DNA from 3 places in the Streptomyces sp. NPDC059695 genome. Region 2 is predicted to be linked to each of the others. Evidence: predicted binding sites of a transcription regulator. Region 2 holds the regulator's gene; each other region holds the start of a gene.

Region 1 (5,103 bases), on a different contig from region 2:
GCCCCGCTGCTGCCCGTCCCGGCCGACGTCGCCGAGAAGCCGAACCTGAACCCCGGCTGGACCAAGCTCGTCCAGGCCGACAACCTCGCCGCCGAGATCGGCGTCGCCCCCGGCAAGCTCTTCGTCAAGGACGACTCCGGCAACCCGACCCACTCCTTCAAGGACCGGGTCGTCGCCCAGGCGCTCGAAGCCGCCCGCGCCTTCGGCTTCACCACCCTCTCCTGCTCCTCCACCGGCAACCTGGCCGGCGCCGTCGGCGCCGCCGCCGCCCGCGCCGGCTTCCGCTCCTGCGTGTTCATCCCGCACGACCTGGAGCAGGGCAAGGTCGTCATGGCCGGTGTCTACGGCGGTGACCTCGTCGCCATCGAGGGCAACTACGACGACGTCAACCGCTTCTGCTCGGAGCTCATCGGCGACCCGCTCGGCGAGGGCTGGGGCTTCGTGAACGTCAACCTCCGCCCGTACTACGGCGAGGGCTCGAAGACGCTCGCGTACGAGATCTGCGAGCAGCTCGGCTGGGTCATCCCCGACCAGCTCGTCATCCCGATCGCCTCCGGCTCCCAGCTCACCAAGATCGACAAGGGTCTGCAGGAGCTCATCAAGCTGGGCCTCGTCGAGGACAAGCCGTACAAGATCTTCGGCGCCCAGGCCGAGGGCTGCTCCCCGGTCTCCGCCGCCTTCAAGGCCGGCCACGACGTGGTCCGCCCGCAGAAGCCGAACACGATCGCCAAGTCGCTGGCGATCGGCAACCCGGCCGACGGCCCGTACGTCCTCGACATCGCCCGCCGCACCGGCGGCGCCGTGGAGGACGTGAACGACGAGCAGGTCGTCGAGGCCATCAAGATCCTCGCCCGCACCGAGGGCATCTTCGCGGAGACCGCGGGCGGCGTGACCGTCGGCGTCACCAAGAAGCTCGTCGAGGCCGGTCTCATCGACCCGGACCTGACCACCGTCGTCCTCAACACGGGCGACGGACTCAAGACCCTGGACGCGGTGGCCGACACCTCTCAGGCGACCGTCACCATCCGCCCGAGCCTGGAGGCGTTCCGCGACGCCGGCCTGGCCGTCTGAGTCCGTCCGCCTCCTGGCCCACCGAAAGGTTCCGCAGTCATGGCCGTGAACGTCCGCATCCCCACCATCCTCCGCACCTACACGGGCGGTCAGTCCGAGGTCCAGGCCGAGGGCGCGACCCTCGCCGAGGTCATCGCGGACCTGGAGAAGAACCACACGGGCATCGCCGCCCGCGTCCTGGACGACCAGGGCAAGCTGCGCCGCTTCGTCAACGTCTACGTCAACGACGACGACGTGCGCTTCGAGCAGGGCCTGGAGACGGCCACCCCGGCCGGCGCGGGCGTCTCGATCATCCCGGCCGTCGCCGGCGGCTGCTGAGCCGCACCGGCTGTCCCGTCTTTCTCGAATTGCCCCTTCCGCGTCAATAAGCGGAAGGGGCAATTCTGCATGGTTGAGCGCGGTAGAGTTGGGGAAGTCACCTCCGCTGCTCATGCCGGGCGCATATGAGAATGCGTCCCCGCACGACAAGAAGCAGCCAAAGTGCCTGCGCGTTGTGTACGTTCTGCGCGCTTTGCCGGGCCCGACTTGCCCCGTAATTCCGGGGATTCTCCCCAATTCCCCTTTCCGGGACGCCCAGAATTCTCGGTCGAATGACCTGTTGCAGAGGGCAGTTGGGCAGATACATTCAGCGGCGGTCGACGCGTTCCGGCGCAGGGTCTGACCCGGGTCCGCGAGGTGCGGTCCCGCGCAAGGGCCAGTAATAGGGGAGTTAGGCATGGCTCAGGGCACCGTCAAGTGGTTCAACGCGGAGAAGGGCTACGGCTTCATCGCGGTAGACGGTGGTGCGGATGTTTTCGTCCACTACAGCGCGATCCAGATGGATGGCTACCGCAGCCTCGAAGAGGGCCAGCGGGTCGAGTTCGAGATCTCGCAGGGCCAGAAGGGTCCGCAGGCGGACATGGTCAAGCTCGCCGTCTGAGCGCGGCGCGATCGGCCACCGACGCAACGCCGTCGAGGGGTCCGCATCCCTGAGGGGATGCGGACCCCTCGTGCGTTCCCGAACCTCGCCGGAGAGGTGCCCGATCCACGAGAGTCGCTTGCACTCGCATGGGTCGAGTGCTAATCATTGGCGTTAGCACTCGGAAGGTGAGAGTGCTTACGAGGATCGGGCAGACGAGGCCCGCGGCCAGGTGGGGCAAGGAACCACCGGGCACGCAGGCCGTCCGTCGCGGGCGTCGGCGCGGTCCTGGAGCGTTATCCACCCCATGTCCGGGAGGACCACTTCACATGGCCAAGATCATCGCGTTCGACGAGGAGGCCCGGCGCGGTCTCGAGCGCGGCATGAACCAGCTCGCTGACGCCGTCAAGGTCACCCTCGGCCCCAAGGGCCGCAACGTCGTCCTCGAGAAGAAGTGGGGCGCCCCCACGATCACCAACGATGGTGTCTCCATCGCCAAGGAGATCGAGCTCGAGGACCCGTACGAGAAGATCGGCGCCGAGCTGGTCAAGGAAGTCGCCAAGAAGACGGACGACGTCGCCGGCGACGGTACGACCACCGCCACCGTTCTCGCGCAGGCGCTCGTCCGCGAGGGCCTCCGCAACGTCGCCGCCGGTGCCAACCCGATGGCCCTCAAGCGCGGCATCGAGAAGGCCGTCGAGGCCGTCTCCGGCGCCCTGCTGGAGCAGGCGAAGGATGTCGAGACCAAGGAGCAGATCGCTTCCACGGCCTCCATCTCCGCCGCCGACACCCAGATCGGCGAGCTCATCGCCGAGGCGATGGACAAGGTCGGCAAGGAAGGCGTCATCACCGTCGAGGAGTCCCAGACCTTCGGTCTGGAGCTGGAGCTCACCGAGGGCATGCGCTTCGACAAGGGCTACATCTCGGCGTACTTCGCCACCGACATGGAGCGCATGGAGTCGTCCCTCGACGACCCCTACCTCCTGATCGTCAACTCCAAGATCTCCTCCGTGAAGGACCTCCTTCCGCTCCTGGAGAAGGTCATGCAGTCGGGCAAGCCGCTGCTGATCATCGCCGAGGACGTCGAGGGCGAGGCCCTGTCGACCCTGGTCGTCAACAAGATCCGCGGCACCTTCAAGTCCGTCGCGGTCAAGGCCCCGGGCTTCGGCGACCGCCGCAAGGCCATGCTGAACGACATCGCCATCCTCACGGGCGGCACGGTCATCTCCGAGGAGGTCGGCCTCAAGCTCGAGAACGCGGGCCTGGACCTGCTCGGCCGCGCCCGCAAGGTCGTCATCACCAAGGACGAGACCACCATCGTCGACGGTGCCGGTGACAGCGAGCAGGTCGCCGGTCGCGTGAACCAGATCCGCGCCGAGATCGAGAACTCCGACTCGGACTACGACCGCGAGAAGCTCCAGGAGCGCCTCGCGAAGCTGGCCGGCGGCGTGGCCGTCATCAAGGCCGGTGCCGCGACCGAGGTCGAGCTCAAGGAGCGCAAGCACCGCATCGAGGACGCCGTTCGCAACGCGAAGGCGGCCGTCGAGGAGGGCATCGTCGCCGGCGGTGGCGTCGCCCTGCTCCAGGCGTCGAGCGTCTTCGAGAAGCTCGAGGCGGACCTGGCGGGCGACGAGGCCACCGGTGCCAACATCGTCAAGCTGGCCCTTGAGGCCCCGCTGAAGCAGATCGCGGTCAACGCCGGCCTCGAGGGCGGCGTCGTGGCGGAGAAGGTCCGCAACCTGCCCGTCGGCCACGGCCTGAACGCCGCGACCAACGAGTACGTCGACCTCATCGCCGAGGGCATCATCGACCCGGCGAAGGTCACGCGCTCCGCGCTGCAGAACGCCGCGTCGATCGCCGCGCTGTTCCTCACCACCGAGGCCGTCATCGCCGACAAGCCGGAGAAGGCCGCCGCGCCGGCCGGCGGCGGCATGCCGGGCGGTGACATGGACTTCTGATCCTGACGGATCGGCAGTTCATCGCTGAACGCGAACGAGGGCGGCACCCCCACCGGGGGGTGCCGCCCTCGGGCGTTGCGCGGGACGGGCCCGGCGCCCGCCGACGCACTCGGCACCCGCCCGTGGACCCGTTCATTCGCTTTACGGGAGTGCCGGGGTGATCCTGGAATGGACCCTTTCGTGAAAGGAACGGAGCCATGGTCACCCTCCTCACGACGCCGGCCGACCGCGAACTGGTCATCACCCGTACCTTCGGCGCCCCGCCGGCCCGCGTCTGGGAGGCCTGGACGCGGCCCGAGCACGTGCGGGCGTGGTACGGGGTGGCGGGGCTGACCACGACGGTCGTCGACATCGACCTGAGGACGGGCGGGGCCTGGCGCTGGGGGCAGCGGGCGCCGGACGGCCAGGAGATCGTCTTCTCCGGCACGTACGAGGACGTCGTCCCGGTGGAGCGGCTCGACTACACGGAGGTGTTCGAGCAGATGCCGGACGCCGAGCCGGTCCGCGTGACCCTGACCTTCGACGCGACGCCCGACGGCGGCACGGCCCTGACCAGCACGTCCTTCTGGCCCTCGAACGAGACGAGGGACCAGGCGCTGGCGGCGGGCATGGAGTCGGGGGTGCGGGAGCAGTACGACCGGCTGGCCGAGCACCTGGCGGGGATGTAGCCCCGGGGCTACGGGCGGCGGAAGAGGCCCGTCCAGAGGAAGGACTCGCCGAAGGCGGGGGATTCCGCGTCCTGGGCGCGCATGCGGCGCAGTTCGATCTCCGTCAGGCCGGCCCCGGCCGGGTCGGCGAAGAGCGCGCGGAGCGCGGTGTCGGTGTAGGCGAGTCCGCCGTGCAGCCGGCCCTGCCGGTAGAAGTCGGCGTCGGGGAGTTCGGAGCCCATGCCGCCCTCGCCGGCCGCGAACGCGGTGAGCGCGAAGTGGCCGCCGGGGGCGAGGGCCCGGTCGAGGAGGGCGAGGTAGCTGATGCGGCGGTGCGGGGGGAGGTGGTGGAAGCAGCCGGAGTCGTAGACGAGGTCGTACGGCCCGTCGAGGGCGGCGGTGAAGGCGTCCCCGCACACGAACCGGACGTTCTCGGTGCCCGTCGCGGCGGCCCGTTCCTCCGCCCAGGCGACGGCCGTGGGCGAGAGGTCGACGGCGGTGACGTCGAAGCCGGCCGACGCGAGGTGCA
Region 2 (5,103 bases):
CCAGCACCTCGACCAGCTGCCCGGCGGGCAGTTCACGGGCGAGGCGGTGGCCCTGGCCGGCCCACAGGGCCATGCCCTGGGCGTCGTTCGCGGCGGCGGCGGCCTTGCGGAGGGGGGTGGTGAGGTGGTGGACCTCGGGGTAGGCGGCGGGGGCGTACGGCCCGTGCTCGCGCATGAAGCGGTTGACGAGGCCGCGGGCCGGGCGCCCGGAGAAGGCCCGGGTGAGCGCGGTCCGGGTGAACAGCGGGTCCGTGAGGGCCCGCTTGTGCAGCGGGTGGGCGCCCGACTCGGGGCAGCGGAGGAAGGCGGTGCCGAGCTGGGCGGCGTCGGCTCCGGCGGCGAGGACGGCGGCGATCTGCGCGCCGCGCATGATCCCGCCGGCGGCGACGATCGGCAGCGCGACGGCCTCGCGGACCTGGGTGACGAGGGTGAGGAGTCCGGTGCCGGGGGCGCCCTCGTCGGCGGGGTCGTCGCGGAACGTGCCCTGGTGCCCGCCGGCCTCGACGCCCTGGACGCAGACGGCGTCGGCGCCGGCGCGCTGCGCGGCGAGGGCCTCGTCGGCGGAGGTGACGGTGACGAGCGTGTACGTACCGACGCGGTCGAAGGCCTGGAAGGTCTCGGGGGCGGGACAGCCGAAGGTGAAGGAGACGACGGGGACCGGGTCCTCCAGGAGGATGGCCAGCTTGGCGTCGTATGCGTCGTCGCGGGAGTCGTCGGTCTCGCCGAGCGGGGTCTCGTACCAGGTGGCCTCGCCGTCGAGCTGGTGGCGGTAGACCTCGACGGCGGCGGGGTCCGCGGGCCGGCCGTCCTGCGGCAGGAAGAGGTTGACCCCGAAGGGGCGCGCGGTGAGCCCGCGCACCCGCTTGATCTCCTGGTACAGGCCTCCGGCCGTCTTGTACCCGCCGGCGAGGAAGCCGAGCGCCCCGGCCTCGCAGACGGCCCCGACGAGCTCGGGACAGGAGGCGCCACCCGCCATGGGGGCCTGCACGATCGGAAACCGAGAGAGATCGTTCAGTGCGGTGGTGGACATATGGGCATCGTGTCATGACCGGGCCGAAGCACGGGAAAGGGGCGGCACCGGAGTGCCGCCCCTTCCCTCACGTACGAACGCCGACGCGCACTGAACGCGTAGCGCCTACCGCCCGTTGAACGCGTCCTTCAGCCGCGAGAACAGCCCCTGCTGCCCCGGCTGGCTGTGCTGACCCGGGGGACGACCCCCGGACCCCCAGCCCAGCGCCTACCGCCCGTTGAACGCGTCCTTCAGCCGCGAGAACAGCCCCTGCTGCCCCGGCTGGAACTGGCCGGTGGGCCGTTCCTCGCCGCGCAGCTTGGCCAGTTCGCGCAGGAGCCGCTCCTGCTCCGCGTCCAGCTTGCCCGGGGTCTGCACCTCGACGTGCACGATCAGGTCGCCCCGGCCGTTGCCGCGCAGGTGCGTGACGCCGCGGCCGTGCAGCGGGATCGACTGGCCGGACTGCGTGCCCGGCCGGACGTCGATCTCCTCCAGGCCGTCGAGGGTCTGCAGCTGCACCTTGGTGCCGAGCGCGGCCGCCGTCATCGGGAGGGTGACCGTGCAGTGCAGGTCGTCCCCGCGCCGCTGGAAGACCTCGTGCGGGGTCTCGTGGATCTCGACGTACAGGTCGCCGGCGGGGCCGCCGCCGGGGCCGACCTCGCCCTCGCCCGCGAGCTGGATGCGGGTGCCGTTGTCGACGCCGGCCGGGATCTTGACCGTGAGGGTGCGGCGGGACCGGACCCGGCCGTCGCCCGCGCACTCGGGGCACGGGGTCGGGACGACGGTGCCGAAGCCCTGGCACTGCGGGCAGGGCCGGGACGTCATGACCTGGCCCAGGAAGGACCGCGTGACCTGCGAGACCTCACCGCGGCCGCGGCACATGTCGCAGGTCTGCGCGGAGGTGCCGGGCGCGGCACCCTCACCCGAACAGGTGGTGCAGACGACCGCCGTGTCGACCTGGATGTCCTTGGTCGTGCCGAAGGCCGCCTCGTTGAGGTCGATCTCCAGACGGATCATGGCGTCCTGGCCGCGGCGGGTGCGCGAGCGCGGTCCGCGCTGCGAGGCCGTGCCGAAGAAGGCGTCCATGATGTCGGAGAAGTTGCCGAAGCCACCGGCGCCGAAGCCGCCCGCGCCGCCTCCGCCGGAGGCCGAGAGCGGGTCGCCGCCGAGGTCGTAGACCTGCTTCTTCTGCGGGTCCGAGAGGACCTCGTAGGCGGCGTTGATCTCCTTGAAGCGCTCCTGCGTCTTCGGATCGGGATTGACGTCCGGGTGCAGCTCGCGCGCGAGCCTCCGGAACGCCTTCTTGATCTCGTCCTGGGAAGCGTCGCGGCGCACGCCGAGTACGGCGTAGTAGTCCGTGGCCACTTACGACTCCGCCAGGATCTGTCCGACGTAACGTGCCACTGCGCGTACCGCTCCCATCGTTCCGGGGTAGTCCATGCGGGTCGGTCCGACCACGCCGAGTTTGGCGACTGCCTCGCCGCCCGAACCGTAGCCGACCGAGACGACGGACGTGGAGCTCAGCCCCTCGTGGGCGTTCTCGTGCCCGATCCGTACGGTCATGCCCGATTCCTTGGCCTCGCCCAGCAGCTTGAGGAGCACGACCTGCTCCTCCAGAGCTTCCAGGACGGGTCTGATCATCAGGGGGAAGTCGTGTCCGAAGCGGGTGAGATTGGCGGTGCCGCCGATCATCAGCCGCTCCTCGTGCTCCTCGACGAGCGTTTCGAGGAGGGTCGCGAGCACGGTCGAGACCGTGGCGCGGTCCTCGGCCTCCTCGAAGGACTCGGGGAGGTCCTGCACCAGCTGCGGCACGTCGGCGAACCGGCGGCCGACGACCCGGCTGTTGAGCCGGGCCCGGAGGTCGGCGAGCGAGGTCTCGCCGAAGGGCGCGGCGCAGTCGACGACGCGCTGCTCGACCCGGCCGGTGTCGGTGATCAGGACGAGCATCAGGCGGGCGGGGGCCAGCGCGAGCAGCTCCACGTGCCGGACGGTCGAACGGGTCAGCGAGGGGTACTGGACGACGGCGACCTGGCGGGTCAGCTGCGCCAGCAGCCGCACCGTGCGCCCGACGACGTCGTCGAGGTCGACCGCGCCGTCGAGGAAGTTGTGGATGGCCCGGCGCTCGGGCGTCGACAGCGGCTTGACGCCGGCGAGCCGGTCGACGAAGAGCCGGTAGCCCTTGTCGGTGGGGATGCGCCCGGCGCTGGTGTGGGGCTGGGCGATGTACCCCTCCTCCTCCAGCACCGCCATGTCGTTGCGCACGGTGGCGGGCGACACGCCGAGCTTGTGGCGCTCGGTGAGCGCCTTGGAGCCGACGGGCTCCTCCGTCCCGACGTAGTCCTGGACGATGGCGCGCAGGACCTCGAGTCTGCGTTCGCTGAGCATCGTGGCGCACCTCCAGCTGTCGTCGTCGTTCCGGTTGCTCCGCTTTTGGCACTCGCCCTGTCCGAGTGCCAGCGATCCCCCGGCCAGTGTACGGCGGCGGGCATCGCTCCTGGCAAGGAGGCGGCGCCCGCACCCGTTAGCGTCGCCCCATGGACATCGATTGGGAAGCGCACGGATGGGAGCGGCTCGCGGACGGAGTGGGCCGGCGGCGGCTGCCGGTCTGGGACGCCACGGTCGGGCTGGTCCTGGGCACACGGGCGGTCCTGCTGTACGACACGGGGGCCTCGCTCGCCGAGGGCGCCGAGCTGCGGTCGCAGATCTCGGCGCTCACGGGCGGCCGGAAGGTGACACACATCGCACTCAGCCACCCCCATTTCGACCACGTCCTCGGCACGGCGGTCTTCGCGGGCGCGGAGGTCTTCGGCGCGGTGGGCTCGGACGACCTCCTGGGCGGGGCCCGGGCCCGGGAGGAGCTGCGCGCGGACGCCGTGGCGCAGGGCCAGGACGCGGAGGCGGCGGAGGCCGCGGCGGACGTCCTGGTGGCCCCGCGGCACGTGGTCTCGGGCGAGTGGACGCTCGACCTGGGCGACCGCCAGGTCCTCCTGGCGAACGTGGGCCCCGGCCATTCGGGCCACGACCTGGCGCTCTGCGTCCCGGGCGGGCGCGAGGTCGTCTTCTGCGGCGACCTGGTGGAGGAGTCGGGCGAGCCGCAGGCGGGCCCGGACGCGATCCCGTCCCGCTGGCCGGACGCCCTGGACCGGCTGCTGGCCCTGGGCGGCGAGGGGGCGGCGTACGTGCCGGGGCACGGCGCGGTGGTGGACGCCGCGTTCGTGCGGGCACAGCGCGATGAACTGGCACGCCGCTTCCAGGTGTCGTAGCGTCGCCGAAATGCGCGGCCGCGACCCGGACCTGACGCCCCCTCGGCTGCGTCTCCCGGGGGACGGCCCGCGGACCCCCAGCAGAATCCCCGCCCCGCGTCCCGGACAGGATCGAGCCCATGCGCAGCTACAACCCGGACCTGACTCCGCCCTGGAAGAGGCCGGCGCCCGTCCCCGAGGTCCCGGCCGACCCCGATCTCGTGGTGGAGGAGGTCGCGACGGGCTTCTGCGGGGCGGTGATCCGCTGCGAGGCGGGCACGGTGACCCTGGAGGACCGCTTCGGCAAGCACCGGGTCTTCCCGCTGGAACCGCGCGGCTTCCTCCTGGAGGGCAGGGTCGTGACGCTGGTGCGCCCGGTGTCGGCCCCGTCCCGGCCCACCCGTACGGCCTCGGGATCGGTCGCCGTGCCGGGCGCACGCGCGCGCGTGGCGCGGGCGGGCCGGATCTACGTCGAGGGCCGCCACGACGCGGAGCTCGTCGAGCGGGTGTGGGGCGACGACCTGCGGATCGAGGGCGTGGTCGTGGAGTACCTGGAGGGCGTCGACGACCTGCCCGCGATCGTCGCGGAGTTCGGTCCGGGGCCGGACGCCCGGCTGGGCGTCCTGGTGGACCACCTGGTGCCGGGCTCGAAGGAGTCGAGGATCGCCGCGCGGGTGACCTCCCCCGACGTCCTGGTGGTCGGCCACCCGTACATCGACGTCTGGGAGGCCGTGAAGCCGTCCTCCCTGGGCATCCCGGCCTGGCCGGCGGTCCCGCGCGGCCAGGACTGGAAGACGGGCGTCTGCCGCGCCCTCGGCTGGCCGTCGGACAACACGGGCGCGGTCTGGCAGG
Region 3 (5,103 bases), on a different contig from region 2:
CCGGCGTGCTGATCGTCGCGCTCGGCGCGCCGCTCGTCGATCCGATGACGACGATGCTCGGGCTCTTCGCGGTCGTCCCCGGCATCGGCGCCATGGTCCCGGCCGTGTGGCTGACCGTCCGCGGCCTGCGGCGCGACCGGATCGTGCGGGACCGCCTCGTCCTGTGGGCGGCCCTCGACCGGCACGGCCCGACGGACGCCCGGCTGCGGGCCCCCGCGCTCAGCGCCGTGTGGCTGGTGCTGTCCTTCGCGATGTGCGCGGTCGGTCTCTGGCTGGGCTTCGCGGTCCCGGCGGAGGCCGGCCCCGACGACGGCTACGGCTTCGTCGTGTACGGCATGGGGGCCGCCCTGATCCTCTGGGTCACCGGTCTCACCGGCCTGGCGAAGGCCGTCGGTCACTACCGCTTCGCGCTGCGCCTCAACGGCCCCCGTGAGCCGGCCGGCCGATCAGCATCGTCGGGGCGCCCGCGACCCGAGTGAGCAGGACGGTCGCCGCGTTGGGGCCCTTCGGCTTCACCTTCCGCCGGATCTCCTCGGGTTCGACCGCGGAGCCCCGCTTCTTCACGGTGAGGGTGCCGACCTCGCGCTCCCGCAGCAGGGCCTTCAACTTCTTCAGGTTGAAGGGGAGTTCGTCCGTGATCTCGTACGCGGCGGCGTACGGGGTGGGGACGAGCGCGTCCGCCGTGACGTACGCGATCGTCTCGTCGATCAGGCCGCCGTCCAGGTCCTCGGCCACCTCGGCGACGAGGTGCGCGCGGATCACGGCGCCGTCCGGCTCGTAGAGGTAGCGGCCGACCCGGCGGACCGCCGGGTCGGGCAGTCCCCGGCCGAGGAGCCCGGCGCCGGAGGGCAGCAGGGTGGCCCGGCGGGCGCCCGGCTCCGTGCCGAACCAGAGCACGGCCTCCTTCACGTCGCCGCCGTCCGAGATCCACTCGGCCTCGGCCCCCTCGGGCACCGCCTCGTGCGGGATGCCGGGCGCCACCTTCAGCGCGGCGTGCGGGGCCCTGAGGGCCGCCTCGATCGCCCAGGACAGCGGCGGGGAGTACGCCTCGGGGTCGAAGATCCTGCCCCGGCCGCCGCGCCGCGCGGGGTCGACGAAGACCGCGTCGTACGGGCTCGTGTCGATCTCGGTCACGTCCGCGCACCGCACCTCGATCAGCTCCGCCAGGCCGAGCGCCGCCGCGTTGGCCCGGACGGTCTCGGCGGTCAGCGGGTCCCGGTCGACGGCGAGGACGGAGATCCCGGCGCGGGCGAGGGCGATCGCGTCGCCGCCGATCCCGGAGCAGAGGTCCGCGACGCTGCCGACGCCCAGCGCCTTCAGCCGGGCCGCCCGGTGGGCGGCGACCGAGGCGCGGGTCGACTGCTCGACGCCGTGCGGCGTGAAGTACATCCGGTACGCGTCCTCGGCGCCGAACTTCGCCACCGCCCGCTGCCGCAGCCGTGCCTGGCCGAGAGCGGCGCTCACGAGCTCGGCGGGGTGGTCGCGGCGCAGCCGGGAGGCGATCGCCAGCTCCTGCGCGGGGTCGTAGTCGCGCAGGGCGGCGAGGAGCGTCTGTCCCTCGGGGGCGAGCAGGGCGGCGAAGGAGGCGAGGTCGTTCACCCGTCCCATTCTGGGCCCTGGGAGGCAGTGGGCCGGCCGGGGGACGGTGGGCGCGGTACGGCGGTGTCGCGCCCCGGAAGGGCCACCGGCGCTGACAGGATGCGGCGCCATGCAGCTCGTACGACAAAAGGAACAGATGATGGCACACGGCGCACATCGCTCCCGTCGGACGCTCGGGGCGGCGCTCGCCGTGGCCGCCCTCGCCTCCGCCGCCACGGCCTGCTCCGGCAGCGCCGAACCCCCGCGCGGCGCCCCCGCCCCCGCCGCCGGGCAGCAGGCCCCGGCCGCGGCCGGCGCCCTGAACGCGTACGTCGAGAAGGTCCGTGCCCAGCGCGCCGCCCGCGTGCTCGCCGCCAAGAAGTGGGGCCTCGCGAAACCCCCGCTCGAAGCGCCGGCCCCGCCCGCCGTCAAACCGAAGATCACCACCCGCAAGGGCTTCGAGACGGACGGCGAGGGACTCCCGCCCGTCTTCACCACCGTGCCGACCAAGCAGAAGGTCGTCTTCTTGACGATCGACGACGGCGCCGACAAGGACCCCGAGCTGCTGCGGATGATGAAGGACCTGCGGATCCCCTACAGCGCCTTCCTCAGCGACTACGTCGTCAACGACGACTACGGCTACTTCGCGAAGATGCAGAAGAACGGCGTCACCCTGAACAACCACACGCTCAACCACCGCTACCTGCCCGCGCTCTCGTACAGCGCGCAGAAGCGCGAGATCTGCGGCATGCAGGACATCATCCAGAAGCAGTTCGGCACCCGGCCCTCGATCTTCCGGCCGCCCTACGGCAACTACAACGAGGACACCCTGCGCGCCGCGCGGTCCTGCGGCGTCAAGGCGGTCCCGCTCTGGGCCGCCGAGGCCTTCCCCGACCACATGGAGTGGCGCGAGTGGGACCAGGACCTGCACCCCGGCGACATCGTGCTCACCCACTTCCGGGGCAAGGAGGACTGGAAGGGCACCATGCCGGACATGATCCGCAGGGTGATGAACGTGATCACGTCCAAGGGGTACGCGGTCGCGAAGCTCGAGGACTACGTGTGAGAGCCGGGGCGCGGCTCTGGCCCGCCGCGCTGACCGCGGCGGGCGCCCTCCTCGCCCTCACCGCCTGCGCCTCCTCCGTGGACCCGATCGAACGGCTCGGCCGGAAGGCCGCGGAGGGGGTGAGCCACCGGCCCGAGCCGGCCGCACCCGTACGGGCGGCGGTGGACGCGAAGACCTGCGCGGGGGTGGGAGCACCCCGTACGGTCACGCCACAGAGCGAGGAATTGGCACTCCGCTTGACCGAGTGCTAATCGCGGTCATAGTCTCGGCTCTGGCACTCCCCACCGGAGAGTGCCAACACAGCGACGGGCAGGTCCGGCACCCGCGACGACGGATCCACCTGGTCGCCACCTCAGACAGTTAACCCCGTGAGATCTCCGAAGGGGGAGGTCGGATCGTGACGACCACCAGCTCCAAGGTTGCCATCAAGCCGCTCGAGGACCGCATTGTGGTCCAGCCGCTCGACGCCGAGCAGACCACCGCCTCTGGCCTGGTCATTCCGGACACCGCCAAGGAGAAGCCCCAGGAGGGCGTCGTCCTGGCCGTGGGCCCGGGCCGCTTCGAGAACGGCGAGCGTCTGCCGCTCGACGTCAAGACCGGCGACATCGTGCTGTACAGCAAGTACGGCGGCACCGAGGTGAAGTACAACGGCGAGGAGTACCTCGTCCTCTCGGCTCGCGACGTGCTCGCGATCGTCGAGAAGTAATTCACCGAAGTACCGAAGTACCTGAAGCAGATGCTTTGAGCTGCGCCCCGAGGCCCCTTTTCCCAGGCGCCCCGGGGCGCGGTTCGTTCCACCCGATTCCGAGAGGGCTGAACCGCTCCCATGGCGAAGATCCTGAAGTTCGACGAGGACGCCCGTCGCGCCCTTGAGCGCGGCGTCAACAAGCTTGCCGACACGGTGAAGGTGACGATCGGCCCCAAGGGCCGCAACGTCGTCATCGACAAGAAGTTCGGCGCCCCCACCATCACCAACGACGGTGTCACGATCGCCCGCGAGGTCGAGATCGAGGACCCGTACGAGAACCTCGGCGCGCAGCTCGTGAAGGAGGTGGCGACCAAGACCAACGACATCGCGGGTGACGGCACCACCACCGCCACCGTGCTCGCCCAGGCCCTGGTCCGCGAGGGTCTGCGCAACGTCGCCGCCGGCGCCTCCCCGGCCGCCCTGAAGAAGGGCATCGACGCCGCCGTCAAGGCCGTCTCCGACGAGCTGCTCGCCACCGCGCGCCCGATCGAGGACAAGTCCGACATCGCCGCCGTCGCCGCGCTCTCCGCGCAGGACCAGCAGGTCGGCGAGCTCATCGCCGAGGCCATGGACAAGGTCGGCAAGGACGGTGTCATCACCGTCGAGGAGTCCAACACCTTCGGCCTGGAGCTCGACTTCACCGAGGGCATGGCCTTCGACAAGGGCTACCTGTCCCCGTACATGGTGACCGACCAGGAGCGTATGGAGGCCGTCCTCGACGACCCGTACATCCTGATCAACCAGGGCAAGATCTCCTCGATCCAGGACCTGCTGCCCATCCTGGAGAAGGTCATCCAGGCCGGCGCCGGCAAGCCGCTGCTGATCATCGCCGAGGACGTCGAGGGCGAGGCGCTCTCCACCCTCGTCGTCAACAAGATCCGTGGCACCTTCAACGCCGTGGCCGTCAAGGCCCCCGGCTTCGGTGACCGCCGCAAGGCCATGCTCGGCGACATCGCCACCCTCACCGGTGCGACCGTCATCGCCGAGGAGGTCGGCCTCAAGCTCGACCAGGCCGGTCTCGACGTGCTCGGCACCGCCCGCCGCGTCACCATCACCAAGGACGACACCACCATCGTCGACGGTGGCGGCGACTCGTCCGAGGTGCAGGGCCGCGTCAACCAGATCAAGGCCGAGATCGAGTCCACGGACTCCGACTGGGACCGCGAGAAGCTCCAGGAGCGCCTCGCGAAGCTCGCCGGCGGCGTGTGCGTCATCAAGGTCGGCGCCGCCACCGAGGTGGAGCTGAAGGAGAAGAAGCACCGTCTGGAGGACGCCATCTCCGCGACCCGCGCCGCGGTCGAGGAGGGCATCGTCTCCGGTGGTGGCTCCGCGCTCGTCCACGCCGTCAAGGTCCTCGAGGGCAACCTCGACAAGACCGGCGACGAGGCCACCGGTGTCGCGGTCGTCCGCCGCGCCGCCGTCGAGCCGCTGCGCTGGATCGCCGAGAACGCCGGCCTCGAGGGCTACGTCATCACCTCGAAGGTGGCGGAGCTCGACAAGGGCCAGGGCTTCAACGCCGCGACCGGCGAGTACGGCGACCTGGTCAAGGCCGGCGTCATCGACCCGGTGAAGGTGACGCGCTCCGCCCTGGAGAACGCCGCCTCGATCGCCTCCCTCCTCCTCACCACCGAGACCCTCGTGGTGGAGAAGAAGGAAGAGGAGCCGGCGGACCACGGCCACGGCGGCCACGGCCACTCCCACTGAGGCAGCT

The links. Region 2 encodes HrcA, which represses chaperone genes, less so after heat shock. Its sites were predicted from a motif close to TTNGCACTCNGNNNNNCNGAGTGCNAA; they were not measured.
Region 1: a site for HrcA is predicted at 2,108-2,134, ahead of groL (chaperonin GroEL). Genes of this name have one in related genera too.
Region 3: a site for HrcA is predicted at 2,916-2,942, ahead of groES (co-chaperone GroES). Genes of this name have one in related genera too.

What each region holds. Positions count from the first base shown of each region.
Region 1 covers NZ_JBHWFF010000035.1:31,154-36,256, forward strand. The annotation lists gene thrC (threonine synthase) at 1-1,071, shown strand, start outside; gene ACFV2S_RS31530 (MoaD/ThiS family protein) at 1,111-1,389, shown strand; gene ACFV2S_RS31535 (cold-shock protein) at 1,787-1,990, shown strand; gene groL (chaperonin GroEL) at 2,299-3,927, shown strand; gene ACFV2S_RS31545 (SRPBCC domain-containing protein) at 4,125-4,595, shown strand; gene ACFV2S_RS31550 (class I SAM-dependent methyltransferase) at 4,604-5,103, opposite strand, start outside.
Region 2 covers NZ_JBHWFF010000002.1:154,841-159,943, forward strand. The annotation lists gene ACFV2S_RS03335 (nitronate monooxygenase) at 1-1,030, opposite strand, end outside; gene dnaJ (molecular chaperone DnaJ) at 1,238-2,374, opposite strand; gene hrcA (heat-inducible transcriptional repressor HrcA) at 2,375-3,394, opposite strand; gene ACFV2S_RS03350 (MBL fold metallo-hydrolase) at 3,544-4,272, shown strand; gene ACFV2S_RS03355 (DUF3097 domain-containing protein) at 4,392-5,103, shown strand, end outside.
Region 3 covers NZ_JBHWFF010000012.1:223,201-228,303, reverse strand. The annotation lists gene ACFV2S_RS17715 (hypothetical protein) at 1-479, shown strand, start outside; gene ACFV2S_RS17710 (SAM-dependent methyltransferase) at 418-1,599, opposite strand; gene ACFV2S_RS17705 (polysaccharide deacetylase family protein) at 1,709-2,644, shown strand; gene ACFV2S_RS17700 (hypothetical protein) at 2,641-2,895, shown strand; gene groES (co-chaperone GroES) at 3,042-3,350, shown strand; gene groL (chaperonin GroEL) at 3,471-5,096, shown strand.